Regions from separate parts of the Parendozoicomonas sp. 209JJ7-1 genome, predicted to be linked through region 2. Evidence: predicted binding sites of a transcription regulator. Region 2 holds the regulator's gene; the other holds the start of a gene.
The links. The regulator PhoB, encoded in region 2, activates phosphate uptake and scavenging genes when phosphate is short. The targets are predictions, from matches to a motif close to TGTCATANNNNTGTCANA.
Positions count from the first base shown of each region.

Region 1: the regulator PhoB is predicted to act here: its motif matches at 4,215-4,232, upstream of ACY2RQ_RS04085 (PA1571 family protein).

Region 1 covers NZ_JBYVJU010000003.1:121,753-130,237, forward strand. Annotated here, with positions in the region: gene ACY2RQ_RS04070 (rod shape-determining protein) at 1-367, shown strand, start outside; gene ACY2RQ_RS04075 (hypothetical protein) at 457-2,175, opposite strand; gene ACY2RQ_RS04080 (hypothetical protein) at 2,454-4,178, opposite strand; gene ACY2RQ_RS04085 (PA1571 family protein) at 4,451-4,612, shown strand; gene ACY2RQ_RS04090 (TIGR02808 family protein) at 4,683-4,847, opposite strand; gene ACY2RQ_RS04095 (NapC/NirT family cytochrome c) at 4,844-5,440, opposite strand; gene ACY2RQ_RS04100 (nitrate reductase cytochrome c-type subunit) at 5,437-5,913, opposite strand; gene napA (nitrate reductase catalytic subunit NapA) at 5,913-8,411, opposite strand; gene ACY2RQ_RS04110 (chaperone NapD) at 8,454-8,485, opposite strand, start outside.
Region 2 covers NZ_JBYVJU010000010.1:36,598-45,082, reverse strand. Annotated here, with positions in the region: gene ACY2RQ_RS11350 (hydrogen peroxide-inducible genes activator) at 1-78, shown strand, start outside; gene recG (ATP-dependent DNA helicase RecG) at 88-2,175, shown strand; gene ACY2RQ_RS11340 (hypothetical protein) at 2,471-2,887, shown strand; gene ACY2RQ_RS11335 (helicase) at 2,949-3,326, opposite strand; gene ACY2RQ_RS11330 (HU family DNA-binding protein) at 3,502-3,777, opposite strand; gene ACY2RQ_RS11325 (chorismate--pyruvate lyase family protein) at 4,142-4,684, shown strand; gene ubiA (4-hydroxybenzoate octaprenyltransferase) at 4,681-5,562, shown strand; gene ACY2RQ_RS11315 (SprT-like domain-containing protein) at 5,572-6,219, shown strand; gene phoB (phosphate regulon transcriptional regulator PhoB) at 6,315-7,010, shown strand; gene phoR (phosphate regulon sensor histidine kinase PhoR) at 7,098-8,429, shown strand; gene ACY2RQ_RS11300 (H-NS family histone-like protein) at 8,426-8,485, opposite strand, start outside.

The DNA of each region.
Region 1 (8,485 bases), on a different contig from region 2:
CCCCATGGGTGAAGTGCGTGAAATTGATGTCCGTGGCCGCAACCTGGCGGAAGGTGTGCCCCGCAGCTTCACCCTGAACAGCAACGAAGTGCTGGAAGCCCTGCAGGACAGCTTGAACTCCATCGTTCAGTCTGTGAAGAGTGCCCTGGAGCAGTCTCCCCCGGAACTGGCGTCCGATATTGCAGAGCGTGGTGTGGTGCTCACCGGCGGTGGTGCCCTGATGCGTGGTCTGGATACTTTAGTCAGTGAAGAGACCGGCCTGCCGGTGATTGTCGCGGAAGAGCCTCTGACCTGTGTGGCCCGTGGTGGTGGTCGTGCCCTTGAGATGATGGACCGTCACCGTATGGATCTGCTCTCTACTGAATAATAGTTTTCACCGCTATACATAATAAAAAAAGGCCTGCACTCAAAGAAAAGTGCAGGCCTTTTTGGTTTGGGGTGTTGAGATAAATCCGTTTAGTTGGAGAGGGCATTGTCTCCAATTTCATTCATCGGAATAAACATGGGAGTGTGGCTGCGTTTTTTTACCAGATAAATAACGGCCACTGCAGTAATAGCTACACCAGCTATAACTGCAGCGGCTGCGGTTGTACCCCCGATAATTCCCCCTTCGTTATTAGGGTGGGGAGGCAAAGGAGACTCTGTTGGTGATGGAAAGGCAGTTTCCTCTGTTTCTGAAACTATAGCGCTGCTGAAAATCGTGGTAAATCCGGGCAGGCTGGAAAGTGCCGAGGACAGGCCTTCAGAAACTGACGTCGGGAACAGGCTGGATGTTACCGGTCCAGAGTTGGAGGATGTGAAAACAATAATCGGCTCTGATGAGGTCACTTCCCCTGAACTCTGGGTCGTGTGGGTTGTGATAACCATCGGGGAGCTTATGGGAAAGCTCGTGGGCAGCTCCATTGTCGACGTCAGGGAGGGAGTAAATTCCATCACCGGTGACGACTCCGTTTCTGACATAAATGGCGTACTGCTGTACTCAGATTCAGTTGCTGTTATATCACAGTAGGACACAGTAAGAGATGGAGTGTTAGACTTTGGTTTATTGACTTTCTGGCTCAGGTGGTAAGCCCTGAGAAACTGCATCAGTGGCTGCCCGTCACCAATATCCGGACGGGGGTTGCTCTTGAAAAGGTAAGCCTGAACCAGGGCAAACCCTCGGGTAAAGAAGTGGCTCAAGCCATTGGGCATGATATTACTTGTATCAATGCTAAAGCTTGTACTGTTTTGGGTTCCTACCAGAAAGTAAGGACTCTTTCCTCCGTATACTTTATAACTGGCATCATTAGTACGGTCGGCGTTATAGACAGAGTAAAAGCTGTTATCCCGGTCATCATTCGGGTCCAGTGTGTAAGGAATTTGCACCTTGGTAGATATCTCGACGATATACTCCTGAACAGGTACATTTTGGTTCACAAAAATGGGGGTGGCTGATTTACATTCCGTATCTCCGCAGGCCCTGAGTTCTACAATTTTGTTTCCTTTCTGGATATCAATGTTGTGTATGCGTACATGGCCTTTGCACTGGTTCAGGTTCTCTGAGGTGTAAAGTTCTGTGCCATCTTCTTTAAACAGGCTGAGCTCCTGTTCGATACCTGCGTCTGTAACAGGATGCCAGTCAAGCTCCATGGTCTGACCATCGGAGTTGTAGTTCATGGCAATTATTTGTGGGCGTTGAGGGGCGGCGCTAACTGGCAGACTACCCGTTGGCTCGTTTTTGATGACGACCGGTGGGTAAGAAAGTGACAGGGATGTTTTAAATGAGTCGCTACCGCCTTGAGTGGTCGTATAATAACACGCATATGTTGCTGATGAGCCGTTCAGGTAATCAGCCTGTAATAAAAGGTGGTTGTTACTGGTTGCCGTCAGAGCGCCGGGCAGGGTGTTGCCATTGAGAAGCTGTGAGTTAACACTCCAGAAAACCAGCTGCTGAGGTTGTCCTGGCTGGCTCGGTCTTGGACAGTAAATTGAAACCTCCTGGCCATTTTTTACGACATATTCCGGCTCGGTGATATTCAGAGCGTTAATATTTATCGGGTTATCCCCGGCCAGAAGGTTGCCGGAGATTGTGGCCAGAAAAAACAGTGTGAGAATGGTTTGGAATAGTCGCATCACGGTCTTGCTACTTCCGTGAATACTGTTATCTGTGTTGTACATTGTGATTGTGCTGAACATAGTATCTACCTTTTTGCTGACAATTGTGATCTTGTTGTCTGATAGATTCACAACAGCCTTGTTAAGTTCCGAAGGGCGGGAAGTTAGACAGTTTGGCTTTATGTTCGGTTATCGGAAGAAATAATCAGGCGTGTTTAACTGTAAATGTCTCTGATTATGATTTGAGAGAAAATCGGGAGTTCTTTGGTATTGAAGTCATTTTCGGTGTTGAAATAAAGAGAAAGGTCAGCACTTTCAATACTGACCTTTCTATTTGGTCTTTCCGTAGATAAATCCGTTTAATTATCGACTGGCATATCATGCATCTGAACGTCCTGGGAGGAGTGTCCGCCCTTCTTCTTGACCACCATTACTGTTGTTACAAGAATAGCCAGGGCAGAGATTCCGACAATTAGTGCTGCAGCTGCTGTACCCCCGATAATTCCCCCTTCGTTATTAGGGTGAGGAGGCAAAGAGGAGTCACTTGGTGACGGAAAGGCTGTTCCCTCTGTTTCCGAAGGCATGAAACTGCTGCTGAACAATGTAGAGAGTCCTTGCAGGCTGGACAGTGTTGAACCCATGCTTTCAGAGACTGACGTCGGGAAGAAGCTGGATGTTACCGGGCCAGAATTGGAGGATGTGAAAACAATCATCGGCTCTGAAGAGGTCACCTGCCCTGAACTTTGGATTGTTTGAGTTGTGACCACCAGCGGGGAGCTTATGGGGAAGCTCGCCGGAAGGCTCGGCATTGTACTGGATGGATTCACGGATGATGTCAGTTCCATGTTTGTTGATGACTCGGTTGCTGACATGGATGGCGTGCTGCTGGAGGCTGTTACATCACAGTAGGATATAGTGACAGATGCTTTTGGCTGGCCAGTCTCTCTTAGATTATAAGCCTTATGGAAACGCATCCGTGGCTGGTTGTTTCCAGCCTCCGGGGTGGGGTTTCTGCTAAAGCTGTTCGCTTGCACAAAGGCAAGGCCCTGGGTAAAGAAGTAATTCTCTCCCTCCGGGTTGTTCTTTGCCAAACTTAAAGAAAAGCTTGAATTGCTCTCAGCTGTTGTGGCGAAGTAGGGGGAGTTGTCACCGAAAACCTTGTAAGTCTCATCTCCGTCCCGTTCCTGGCTGTATACGGTATAGAAACTGTTGTCGAGGTTGTCATGACCCAGTGTATAAGGCAGTTTTATTCCGGTGTTCGTGTCTACGGTGTATTCCTCTATGGGGACATTTCCATCCACAAAAACAGGTACGGATGAAGTGCATTCCTTATTGTCGCAGGCTCGCAGTGCGACAATTTTTTTTCCGTCCCGGATATTAAAGTTGTGTACACGTACATGGCCATTGCATTGGTTCAGGTTATATGAGTTATAAAGTTCTTCGCCCTCTTCCGAGAAGACGTTAAGTTCCTGTTCGGTGCCGGCAACAGAGTGCCAGTCAAGCTCCATGATCTGATTATTTGCGTTATAGTTCATGGCGATCAGGCGCGGCCTTTGAGGGGGGCTGCTAATTGGTGCTGCGCTGCCTTCTGACTCCCCTTTGATAATCACTTCGAGTGAGTCGCTCGTAGCACTGCTGAAAAAGCCGTTATGGAAACCACTGGTTGTGTAATAACAACTGTATGTGGTGGTGCTGTCATCTTTGTAATCTACCTGGAAGATAAGATCGTTATCACTGGTAGCCATCAGGTTGCCGGGCAGGGAGTTACTGCTGTAAAGCGCAGTGTCGACTCGCCAGGCAACCAGTCTTTGTTCATGGCCTGGTTTGTTTTGTTCATGGCAGGCGATGATAACTTCCTGACCACTTTCCAGGGTATATTCAGGCTTTGGATTATTCTGTAAATCAATAATTAGCGGTTTATCCTGGGCCAGAAGAGTGACGGAAATAGTAGCCAGAAAAACCAGTGTGAAAATGGCCTGGAATAGCCGTATCACGGCCTGGTTGCTGCCGTTAATACTGTTACCTGTGTTGTACATAGTGGTTGTGTGGAACGTGGTTGTGTGGAACCTGTTTTTGTGAAACATAGCGTATGCCCTCGGTTAAGAATCGGTATCTTGGTGTCCGATAGATTTATGACAGCTTTGCTATGTTCCTGAGGGCGGAACGTTAGACAGTCTGGCTTTACCTCCGGTCAGTGTTACAAACAATCTGCATGCTCAATTGTCCTCAATTGTCAGCGCAGGTTAATCCTGTTCACAAATCCTGCAGGTGTTGTTACAAAACCACTATAGAGGCCAAAAGCGTTGCCCAGTAAAGTGAATTTTCTGATGTTCTAACGACTGTTCGGGAGAGAAAGATGGATACAATGATTCGCAACCAGATGGCAACCGGACACTTTGACCCCATGTTCGGAGCCGCAATTATCACTGAAGACGGCCGCGAACTGCCGATTACCGATGCCATGGTATCTGAGAGCCTGGATCGCCTGATTCGTCAGCAGGAAGTCTACGAGAAGTAAACCTGCGAGAAATTAGTTTCACCTGATACTTATAAATGCCCGGTACATTGTGTGTCGGACGTTTTCGGTTTCAGGGAGCTGGTGGTTTGTTAACGTCTTTCCCAATAGAGGAAATGGAGAAAAGGTCCATCAGGATACAGGCGACCAGCGCCGTCCCAACAAAACCGACCAGGAAAATCAGCGGCATGGTGGTATAGCCAAGAATATGCCAGATCAGGGATTCCAGCGTGCTCATTGCCAGCCTCCTTTTTCTTCACTCATATTGGGCAGTCGGTGGGCAATGCCTTTATGGCAGTCGATGCAGGTGGCCTTGCCTGTGGCAAGAAACTCCCTGTGCATGCGGGCTGCCCGGGATGACTGCACCGACAGATCCATGTAGGAAAATTCATGGCAGTTACGGCACTCCCGTGAGTCGTTGGCTTTCATACGTGCCCACTCCCGTTCTGCCATCTCCTGGCGGTGAGCAAGAAATTTCTCCCGGGTATCAATAATCCCGGTGATCTTGCCCCAGACCTCTTTGGAAGCCTGGACTTTGCGAATAATTTTATAGGTCCATTCATGGGGAACATGGCAGTCCGGGCAGGTGGCCCTGACCCCGGAGCGGTTGGTGTAATGGATGGTGGGCTTAATCTCCTGGAAGACGTTATCACGCATTTCATGGCAGCTGGTGCAGAAGGCTTCGGTGTTGGTCATCTCCATGGCGGTGTTAAACCCACCCCAGAAAATAATGCCCGCGATAAAGCCAAAGGCCAGCACCACCCACAGGGCCAGAGCTACGGGCACGGTGAGCCTGCTCCAGTAACGATGTATCCAGGCGGGCAGCTTCATGGCTTCAGGCTCGGCACAGGATCAAACAGGTTTTCCCTGAGTGGAGGGGCGTTTTTCTGGGGGACATGGCATTGAGTGCAGAAATACCTGGCTGGAGAAACATCGGACAGCAGGTTGCCTTTGCGGTCCCGGAAATGGGAAAAGCCGATACGGGGAGCGCCGGTAATATGGGCGGAATCCAGCCCGTGGCATGTCAGGCATTTATTGGTGTTGGCGGTGATTTCGTACCCCCGGATAGCGTGGGGAATTAACGGCGGTTGTCCGATATAGTTGGGTTTGTAGCGGGGCGTCTCCTTGGGGAAATCCTGGAGTCGTGGCGGCGTGCCTTCTTCCTGTATGGGGGTTATTCCCCTTAGTGACTCCGGAGGTTCAAGGGGAGGGGGAGGCGTGGGCTTTTCAGCCTGTACAGGCAGAATAGCCAGGGCGGTCAGGCCCGTCAGCCAGGTTACGATGGATTTACGCAGGCTTACCATCACGACACCTTCTCAACCTTGACCGGACATTTTTTAAAATCGGTCTGCTTTGACAGGGGATCGGTGGCATCCAGAATCAGTTTGTTTGCCAGTTCCGAAGCGTCAAAGAAGGGAATAAATGTCATACCCCTGGGCATGCGGTTTCGGCCCCGGGTTTCGACTCTGGTCAGGATGCTGCCCCTAGGGGAACTGACCTGCACTTCATCTCCCCGGCGCAGTTTCCGTTCCCGGGCATCGTCCGGGTTCATAAACAGCACAGCGTCAGGGAAGGCTTTATAAAGTTCGGGAACCCGCTGGGTCATAGTGCCTGAGTGCCAGTGTTCCAGAACCCGACCGGTGCACAGCCATAGATCATAGGTCTCATTGGGAAGTTCCGGTGGCGGCTCATAGGGCAGGGCAAACATCCAGGCCCGGCCATCGGGCTTGCCGTAGAAATACACTCCCTGGCCTTTTTTGACATAAGGGTCGTAACCTTCCCGGAAGCGCCAGCGGGTCTCCTTGCCGTTCACGACAGGCCAGCGCAGACCGCGGGCTTTGTGATACATATCAAAAGGAGCCAGGTCATGGCCATGGCCGCGGCCAAAGGTGGCGTATTCCTCAAACAGTCCTTTTTGCACATAGAAGCCGAAGTGTTTGGCTTCCTGATTATCCCGTTTTGGATTAATGGTGTTGAGGGGAAATTTATCCACCTGGCCATTGGCGAACAGGACTTCATAAAGAGTTTTGTTCTTGTAAGCCGGGTTGTTTTCCAGAAGCTGCTGTGGCCATACCTCATTGGTGGTAAAGCGTTTGGAAAACTCCATCAACTGCCAGAGATCGCTGCGGGATTCGCCGGGAGCGGTTACCTGCTGGTACCAGAACTGGGTGCGTCGTTCAGCGTTGCCATAGGCTCCTTCCTTTTCTACCCACATGGCAGTGGGCAGAACCAGGTCGGCAACAGAAGAACTCACCGTCGGGTAAGGGTCAGATACCACGATAAAAGCTTTCGGGTTCAGGTATCCGGGCAGTGTCTCTTTATTGAGGTTGGGGGCGGTCTGGACATTGTTATTACACATCACCCAGTAAGCGTTAAGTTTGCCGTCTTTCAGCATTCTGTCCTGGAGCACTGCGTGATAGCCGGGTTTTGGGGGAATGGTGCCGGGAGGCAGCTTCCAGATGTGTTCGGTCCGTTCACGGTCTTCAGGGCTGGTGACCACCATATCGGCGGGCAGACGGTGGGAGAAGGTGCCCACTTCCCGGGCTGTGCCGCAGGCGGAAGGCTGGCCGGTGAGGGAGAAGGGACCGCTGCCTGGCTCTGATATTTTTCCGGTCAGCAGGTGGATGTTGTAAATAATATTATTCATCCATACGCCGCGAGTGTGCTGGTTAACCCCCATGGTCCAGAGGGACATGACTTTCCGGTCAGGGTCAGCGTAAAGCTCTGCCAGATCCAGCAGGCTTCTTTTGCTGACACCGGACATTTCGGACACCTTCTCAAGGGGATAGTCGCTGACAAAACGGGCAAAGGCATCAAGATCAATAGGCTTTGAGGCACCGCTGTTCGGATGTTTGGCTTTCATCTGCAGAGGGTTGTCCGGGCGCAGGCCGTAACCGATATCGGTCTCCCCAAGACGAAAATGGGTGTGCTTGTTAACGAAGTCGCTGTTCACCCGGTTGGTGCTGATGATGTGATGGCAGATAAAGTTTCCAATGGCCAGATCAGTCTGTGGCTCAAAGATCATGGGCATGTGGGCGAGGTCGCAGGAGCGGTGCTCATAGGTAGAAAGAACAGCTACCTTTACATGGTCGTGGGCCAGGGTGCGGGCCGCCAGCCGGCTCCAGAGTACTGGATGCATCTCCGCCATATTGGAACCCCAGAGCACAAAGGCATCGGCGTTCTCAAAGTCGTCATAGCAGCCCATGGGTTCATCTATGCCAAAGGTGCGCATAAAGCCACTCGCGGCGGATGCCATGCAGTGGCGGGCGTTGGGATCCAGATTGTTGGAGCGAAAGCCGCCTTTCATCAGCTTGGAGGCTGCGTAACCCTCCCAGATTGTCCACTGTCCGGAGCCAAACATGCCTATGGCTGTTGGGCCTTTCTCTTTCAGGGTTTTCTTGAACTGGGCGGCCATCTCATCAAAAGCCTGGTCCCAGGTGGTGGGCATCAATTCACCCTGTTTGGAATATTTACCGTTCTTCATTCTCAGCAGAGGAATGGTCAGGCGATCTTCCCCATACATGATTTTGGACAGGAAATAACCCTTGATGCAATTCAGGCCGCGGTTGACCGGCGCGTCCGGGTCGGCCTGGGTGGCGACCATCCGGTTATTCTTTATACCCACCAGAACACCGCAGCCGGTTCCGCAGAAACGACAGGGAGCTTTGTCCCAGCGCAGCTCTTCATTGGTGAACGGATCAGCATCCGAAGCGATAAGTTTTTCTGTGGGCAGGCTCAACCCGGCAGCGCTGGCTGCGGCCATGGCAGCGGAATTACGGATAAATTCGCGTCGATTTTGCATAGTCTGGATCAGCCGGGGCAGAGAATTGGAAAGGGTGTTTTACTATCCGTTTTCGTGATAGGTGTAGGTCAGCG
Region 2 (8,485 bases):
CGTCCCAAAGCCATAGATGCCCTGGAACAGGCCATCAGCCTGTGTCCGGTGGTTCCACCTTCCTCTTCTTCCAGGTAGCCGTTTGTTATGACGAACAAGCCTCTGCATCAGGTTCCGGTTACAACCCTTAAAGGTGTTGGAGCCGCCCTTGCGGAGAAGCTTGTCAAAATAGGAATTAAATCCCTTCAGGATCTGCTGTTCCATTTACCCCTGCGCTACCAGGACAGAACACGCATTACCCCCATCGGCAGTCTCCAGTTCGGTATGGATGCTGTGATTGAAGGCGAGGTTATCGGTGTGGATGTGGCCATGGGCCGTAGACGCAGTCTGGTGTGCAAACTCAGGGACGGAACCGGTTTAATTACCCTGCGATTCTTTCATTTCAGCGCCGCCCAGAAGAACGGTCTGAAAAAAGGCTCAACAGTTCGCTGCTTTGGTGAACCTCGCCGGGGAGCCCACGGGCTGGAGCTTTACCATCCTGAATACAAAGTTCTGAACAATGACAAATCCTCTGCTATTGAAGAGACACTGACGCCTATCTATCCCGCTACAGAGGGCCTGACCCAGTTAAGAATCCGCGGCCTCTGCCAGCAGACACTGCGCTTTCTGGATAACCCGGCTGCTCTGCAGGAATGGTTACCGGCTTCAATCTGCCGCTCTTACAATCTTTGGGGTTTAACTGATGCCGTGCGCTTTCTCCACCACCCGCCACCTGATGCGGATATCCTGGAAATTATGGAAGGACAGCATCCAGCCCAGAAGCGTCTGGCATTTGAAGAACTTCTGGCTCACCACCTGAGCCTTCAGCAGATTCGCCAGCGGGTTCGCCAGCAGGCTGGTATCAGTCTGCCCGGCACCGGCCGGCTTGTGGATAAGTTTCTTGTTAACCTGCCATTTACGCCCACCGGAGCACAGCAGCGGGTTGCCGATGAGATTAAAAAAGACCTTGCTTCCCAGGCACCGATGCTTCGACTTGTGCAGGGAGATGTTGGTTCAGGCAAAACCATTGTTGCCGCCCTCACGGCTTTGCAGGCTGTGGAAAGCAAATCCCAAGCGGCTTTGATGGCTCCCACAGAGATTCTGGCGGAGCAGCATTACAACAATTTTCACAGCTGGCTTAAGCCTCTGGGAATAACTGTTGCCTGGCTGACGGGAAAAACCAAAGGAAAAAAAAGAGAGCAGCAGCTGGAATTGATTCGCTCCGGCGAAGCGGAAGTTATTGTGGGCACCCATGCTCTGTTTCAGGATGATGTGGAGTTCCGCCATCTAGCCTTGGCGATTATTGATGAACAACACAGGTTTGGTGTTCACCAGAGGCTGGCCCTGCGGGAAAAGGGCCGAAATTTCGGTGCCATGCCCCACCAGCTGATTATGACAGCTACCCCTATTCCCAGAACCCTGGCCATGAGTGCTTATGCTGACCTGGATTTATCAGTTATCGATGAACTGCCTCCGGGCCGAACGCCAGTCAATACCATTGCAATAGGCGACGACAGGCGCCCGCAAGTTATTGAGCGGGTTAATGCTGCCTGTAAAGAAGGCCGACAGGCTTACTGGGTCTGTACCCTGATTGAAGAGTCAGAAGCTTTGCAGTGCCAGGCCGCGGAAGTGACCGCCACAGAGCTTCAGGAAGCCCTGCCGGATTTATCCATTGGCCTTATCCATGGACGTATGAAGCCTGTTGAGAAAGCAGAAGTTATGAATGCTTTTAAGGAAGGTCATCTGCATCTTCTGGTCGCGACAACGGTTATTGAAGTGGGGGTTGATGTTCCCAACTCCAGCCTGATGATTATTGAAAATCCGGAACGTCTTGGCCTTGCCCAACTGCACCAACTCAGGGGCCGTGTTGGTCGGGGCGGCATTGAGAGTCACTGTGTGCTGATGTATCACCCTCCCCTGTCCCAGCAAAGCAAAGAACGCCTGCAGGTTATGCGGGACTCCAGCGATGGCTTTGTTATCGCTGAAAAAGATCTGGAGCTACGAGGCCCCGGCGAAGTTCTGGGTACACGGCAGACCGGTTTAGTGCAGTTCCGAGTCGCCGACCTAGAACGGGATAAAACCCTGCTGGATAATATTAAAGGCGCTGCGGAACAGTTAATGCGTGATGCTCCGACCCATGTTCAGCCACTTATTGATCGCTGGCTGCCCCATGGGGATAAGTTTGCCGATGCCTGATCTCCTGCCTTTTTCAAGAGCCACAAAATCAATACTGTCGTATATTTGATCTGCTCCATGGTAAAACTGGACGACACATTACATAAATCTCATATCTGACCTCTGTCGTTATTTATTGCGACAGCAGGATATTTTGTACAAGACAATTTCAAATTCTCTGCTATTTATAGCTATCAGCTATTCTCCCAAGAGGCTGTCAGTAATGAGAAACTTTCAATCATGCGTCATTATCAGTCTTGTCTTACTGAATTCACATAACGCTGTTTTCGCTGATGACCACAGCATACATCACTCTATGCTGATACTAATCCCCCAAATACAGGCTATAAACCTGGATGGTTCACCCAATCAGAAAAAACAACAAACATGTGAAAAAGACTTCCAGAAAATCATCCAAAGCAACCCCTGGTTTTATGCTGCCAGCTCAAAATCAGGTCTCAATGAAGAACTTGCTGTTGCCGTAACATCCATCCTGCCGGACACATTTGTTACCCTGCACCCTATGGGAATTATGTACAGAGACGCTTTTTTAAGTGATGAACTGCCCGGCAATTACAAAAATTTCTACCATATAGCTAACGGGCACATGTACACCATTGGCAATCTATTCTTTGAAAGCACAGGCACTACTCACCTGTCATCACTGTCTGCAAGCATACAGTTTCTGTCTTATCCGAGGGAATACCAGTGCGTGCTCCAGACCGCTGAATAATGTTTACCTGAAGCACGAATGGAACTTGCTGGTGATTCCCGGGAATGGATATTTGCTCCTTTTATGACTTCATTTTACTTCCAGGAACAACCATGGAGACAATGCCCTGAAACCACATCAGTGACATCGGATTGCCTTCAACCCAGATGACCTTGTCCTGGATTCCTTTCATAAAGGCCAGTTTGGGTTTGCTTGCTGTCAGAGCATCAAACCCTTCACTGGCCGTTCTGAAACGAAGGGCAAATTCAGGCTTCTCTGAGCGACCTTTACGGCTGCTGACTTTCTGGTCTTTAATCGTAAATGTTCTTCTCACGCCATCTTCGCTGGAAATATCAAAGGTCATATCCTTGCCTTCCAGCTTTTTGCGGAACTCCGGATCCTTACTGCTTGCACGCCACATCAGCAGGCCCAGGCCCAGTAACAGGAATCGAAACTTCATACTTCCCTCCGGTTAAAGCTGTCCGAACCCATTCTAGCGATCGGCACAGTATTCGCCAGTGCTTAAAATGACACAAGGAGTGGTTAATTCAGCCAAAAAAGATGAGGAAAATAAAAGGGTTATTGAAGAGAGGAAAATGCGTGCCAGCAGTTTTCGGCTGCCGGCACACGGCTGTTTACTTGTTAACAGCTTCCTTCAGAGCCTTGCCAGGCTTAAAGGCTACGGTGTTACTGGCAGGAATTTGCATCGTGGCGCCAGTTTGGGGGTTCTTTCCGGTACGGGCACCTCTGGAACGCTGAACAAAAGACCCGAACCCTATCAGGTTCACAGACTCCTGACGCTCCAGCGCCTGGGTAATCTGGTCAATAATAACGGTCAGTGCCTGACTGGCTTTGTCTTTGCTTAAATCAGTCTGATCTGCGATTGCAGCGATGAGTTCTGGCTTACGCATAACTCCCTCTCGAATCCATTTGCATTATTTATTATTTTTTTGGTTTCCCTGCAGAGCTTATCCCAAACCCTGAGCAACCGAGAACATGCAGCACTTCAGAGTATGTACTTTTGTGCCGACACGATTTTCAACCTTAATGCAGCCCCTACGCCAGAGCAATACCAAATATCGGAGAAACAGGGATTTCCTCACCATAAAAAAGCGTTTTTACAAAACTTGCATCCCCAGAGCTTATCACTCATGCTGCGCCAAACAGCCACAAGCTGGAAATGCCATCCGCTTTATATCATCAATAAAGAGGCACAAACAAACAGGCACTTCCAATAGAAATCGCCAGGATGTGCTGGAGAAAGTCAGTAAACCTATGCCGTCATGCCCCGTTAATCTCGAATCCCAACAATGGCATCCCTGCGGAAACCTTCCCTGGCCTCTGCCTGAAATCTGGAAATCCTGGCTGCTCGACACAGGCTCCCTGACACAACGCCTGAAGGATACTTTCCCAGGATCCTTTACCGTCGATGTCCTTCGCCATGACTGGGGGCAACCGACCCTTGATGAGCAGCACTTTCTGTCGATAGACGGTGATGAGCAGGCCAGCATTCGGGAAGTGATCCTGATCTGCAATGGTCTGCCCAGGGTTTTCGCCCGAAGCATTCTTCCAGTTTCCAGCCTGGAAGGGGGAAACAAAGAGTTGCTGACTCTGAAAGACAGGCCGCTGGGAGCCTTTCTATTCTCTCACCCGGATCTGCAACGCGGCCCTATTGAGCTGACCAAAGTTCAGGATGTTGAAAACAATCCCGTCTGGGGACGTCGTTCCCTGTTTATCCTGAACCAGAAACCTCTGGTTGTATGTGAATACTTTCTTCCGGTTAATGCTGATCCGGCAACGGCAGAGTCTTCTCTATGAGCAGTGAAAAAATACAGCTGTCTGACAGGCTGGAAAATTATATTCAACTGACCCGAATTGACCGCCCCATCGGCATTTATCTTCTGCTCTGGCCAACCCTTTGGGCTCTTTGGCTCTCCGCTGATGGCTGGCCTTCCTTTGATATGCTGCTTATTTTTGTTTTAGGCACAGTTCTGATGCGTTCCGCCGGCTGCGTAATTAATGACTTTGCCGACAGGAAAATTGATGGACATGTAAAGAGAACCCATCAACGCCCCATGGCAACAGGCAGGGTTTCCAAAAAAGAAGCATTAACACTCTTTGCTGTTCTGATGCTGGCATCTTTTGTACTTGTGCTTTTTACCAATCCGCTCACCATTATACTGTCATTTGCCGGAGCAGTGCTGGCCGCTGTTTATCCGTTTATGAAGCGCTACACCCATCTGCCCCAGTTTTTTCTCGGGGCGGCTTTCGCATGGGGAATTCCCATGGCCTGGGCAGCTGAAACAAATACCGTCGCTCCTCTGGCCTGGCTACTGTTCGGCGGCTGCCTGCTGTGGATTGTGGCTTATGACACCCAGTACGCCATGGTAGACAGGGATGACGATCTGATTATAGGGGTAAAATCAACAGCCATTCTTTTTGGAGAGAAAGACAACACGATCATTACACTGCTTCAAGTACTGACCCTTTTATCTCTGGTCATCACAGGCACTGTAATTCACGCAGGGCTGTTTTATTATCTCGGCCTCGCCGGAATGGCCGGTATGTTCGTCTACCAGTACACTCTTACCAGGAACAGGGAAAGGGAATCCTGCTTTAAGGCCTTTCTTTCCAATCACTGGGCCGGTTTTGCGGTTCTGGCGGGAATAATTATTGATCGCTGCCTGATGAACTGAATAAGGATGATGCCAGACTCTCTCCCCTCCGACCTTGCCCATTCAAACCTTGAGGAGCACCTCTCAAGGCAACTCAGCTCTTATCTGCCCGAAGGCACTGCCCTTTTGTGCGCCAGGTGGCTGATAGACGGACAGGTTCAACTGAAAATAAGCCGCCCCCGCAAAACCAAGCTGGGAGATTTCCGGCCAGCTCAATATGGCAACCCCCACAGGGTCAGCGTAAATAATAACCTGGAGCCTTTACAGTTCCTGATTACCCTTGTCCATGAAATTGCCCATGTTCATACATGGAACCTCCATGGCCACTGTGTTTTCCCCCATGGGAAAGAGTGGAAACATCAATACCGGACTCTCCTCCATAAAATCCTCGAACTTGGTATTTTTGATACAAAAACCCATGGTTCTCTTTATAAACACAGCCTGAACCCCAAGGTCAGAAGCAGTGGCGATCAGACTCTCAAAGAATTAACCCAGCCTGAATCAGGCCTGATTCTTAATCATTTAAAGCCCGGAAAACGGTTCAACATTGAAAATGGAAAAGAGTTCCAGGCCATCCGTAAATTAAGAAAATACTGGCTTTGCAAAGAACCTGATTCAGACCGCCACTACAAAGTATTGGGAACCATTCCCGTATTTGTTGATAACAATCGAATATGACAATAAGACTGAATTGTCATTTATCTGTAACATTTAAGCGGTGTAATTCCTTGGTCCTGCTCATATCCAGACCTTCAGGGGGAATTGTTCGAGCCATGACAATAACTACAAGTAAAATTCTCATCGTGGATGATGAAGCTCCTATCCGGGAGATGATTGTCGTTGCTCTGGAAATGGCAGGCTATCACTGCCTGGAAGCAGAAGATGCCAAATCAGCCCATGCCATTATCGTTGACCAGAAGCCCGATTTAATTCTGCTGGACTGGATGCTGCCCGGCATCACCGGCATTGAACTGGCCCGTCGTTTGAAAAGGGATGAGCTGACCGCTGAAACCCCGATCATCATGCTGACCGCCAAAGGTGAAGAGGATAATAAAATCCAGGGCCTGGAAAGCGGCGCGGACGATTATATTACCAAGCCCTTCTCTCCCCGTGAGCTTGTGGCCCGCCTGAAAGCGGTTCTCCGCAGAACCCAGACTGTTGGCCAGAGCGAACCTATTGAAGTATTCGGGGTAACCCTCGATCCCATCAGCCACCGTGTCACCATTGATGACCAGCCAGCCGAAATGGGGCCCACGGAATATCGCCTGCTGCAGTTTTTTATGACTCACCAGGAACGTGCCTACACCAGAAGTCAGTTGCTTGACCACGTCTGGGGGGGTAATGTCTACGTAGAAGAAAGAACTGTAGATGTACATATTCGACGTCTGCGTAAAGCACTTGGTTTAGAACATGAAAAGCTTGTTCAGACTGTTCGCGGAACGGGTTATCGCTTCTCCACCAAGACCTGATAACACAGTCGTTTATTGTTAACAGCTAACAGGTAGTCGCTCTGAATAAGGGTGTGGATGCACTGATATAACAATACCGGTAAAAACGTGAACCAAAGCTGGCAATCTGCAGTTATAAAAAGCCCAGTTCTCATACTATTCATCTGTCTTGGGCTCGGCATTCTGACAGGAAACACTTTGCTGTTTCTTCTTCTTGGTTCAATCTGCTACCTGCTCTGGACCCTCAGGCACGTAAAACTGCTCTACCAGTGGTTGTATGACTGTTCTGCCGCCGGGCAACTCCTTGAACCTCCAAACTCAAGGGGGCTCTGGGGCGAAATGTTTGACGGCATGTACCGGCTACTGCGCCGAAGCGAACGCTCCCGCAGCCGTATGCAGGCGGTGATTGATCGTTTTCAGGAGTCCACATCTGCCCTGCGGGATGCCATTGTTCTCACCAATTCCCACGGCCAGATTGAGTGGTGGAACCCTGCCGCAGAGCATATTCTCGGCTTCCGGGACCCAGATGATATTGGCCAGCAGATAACCAACCTTATCCGTCATCCCAGGTTTGCCGAATACTTTGACAGAAAAGAGTACCAGGACCCTCTCAGCATCCCGTCTCCTATTTCCGAGGAGAGAAAACTGCTGTACTCCATCACTCTGTATGGAACAGATAACCGCCTGCTGGTTGTAAGGGACAACACCCGTATTTATCAGCTGGAGCAGATGACCAAGGATTTCGTGGCCAATGTCTCCCATGAACTGAGGACTCCTTTAACGGTTGTTTCCGGGTATGTTGAAACTCTGCTCGACAGCCTTACGATGATGCCGGAACCTCCGCATCCGATTCTTCCCAGAGCCCTGGAACAGATGCTGTCCCAGTCCAACCGTATGGGGAATATTATTGAAGACCTGCTGATTCTGTCCAAGCTGGAAACCGCCGACAGTCAGCAGGATCTGACACCGGTTAACATTCCTGTTTTACTGAACGCAATCATCGCTGATGCAAACCTGTTCAGCGGCGAAAGAAATCATGAAATTATTCTGGACTGCAAATCTGACTCCCAGATCCTGGGAAATGAGAAAGAGCTGCGCAGTGCTATTTCCAACCTTGTTTTTAATGCGGTGAAATACACACCGGATAACGGCACAGTGAAAGTGAAATGGCTTGTGGAATTGAATACCGGATATCTTATGGTGAAAGATAACGGTATAGGCATGGAACCCCAGCACATTCCACGCCTGACTGAACGTTTTTACCGGATCGACAAAAGCAGGCACGCCTCAACGGGTGGAACAGGCCTGGGACTGGCCATTGTTAAACATGTGCTGCTTAGACATGACGCTACACTGCTAATCAAAAGCCGGGTTGGTCAGGGAAGCAATTTTACCTGCCAGTTCCCCCATAGCAGACTGGTCAGGGAAACTGAGGATTAACGTTCCTCAACAATGCAGTCTGCTCTCTCTTTACCGGTACGCTGAAGATACTCTTG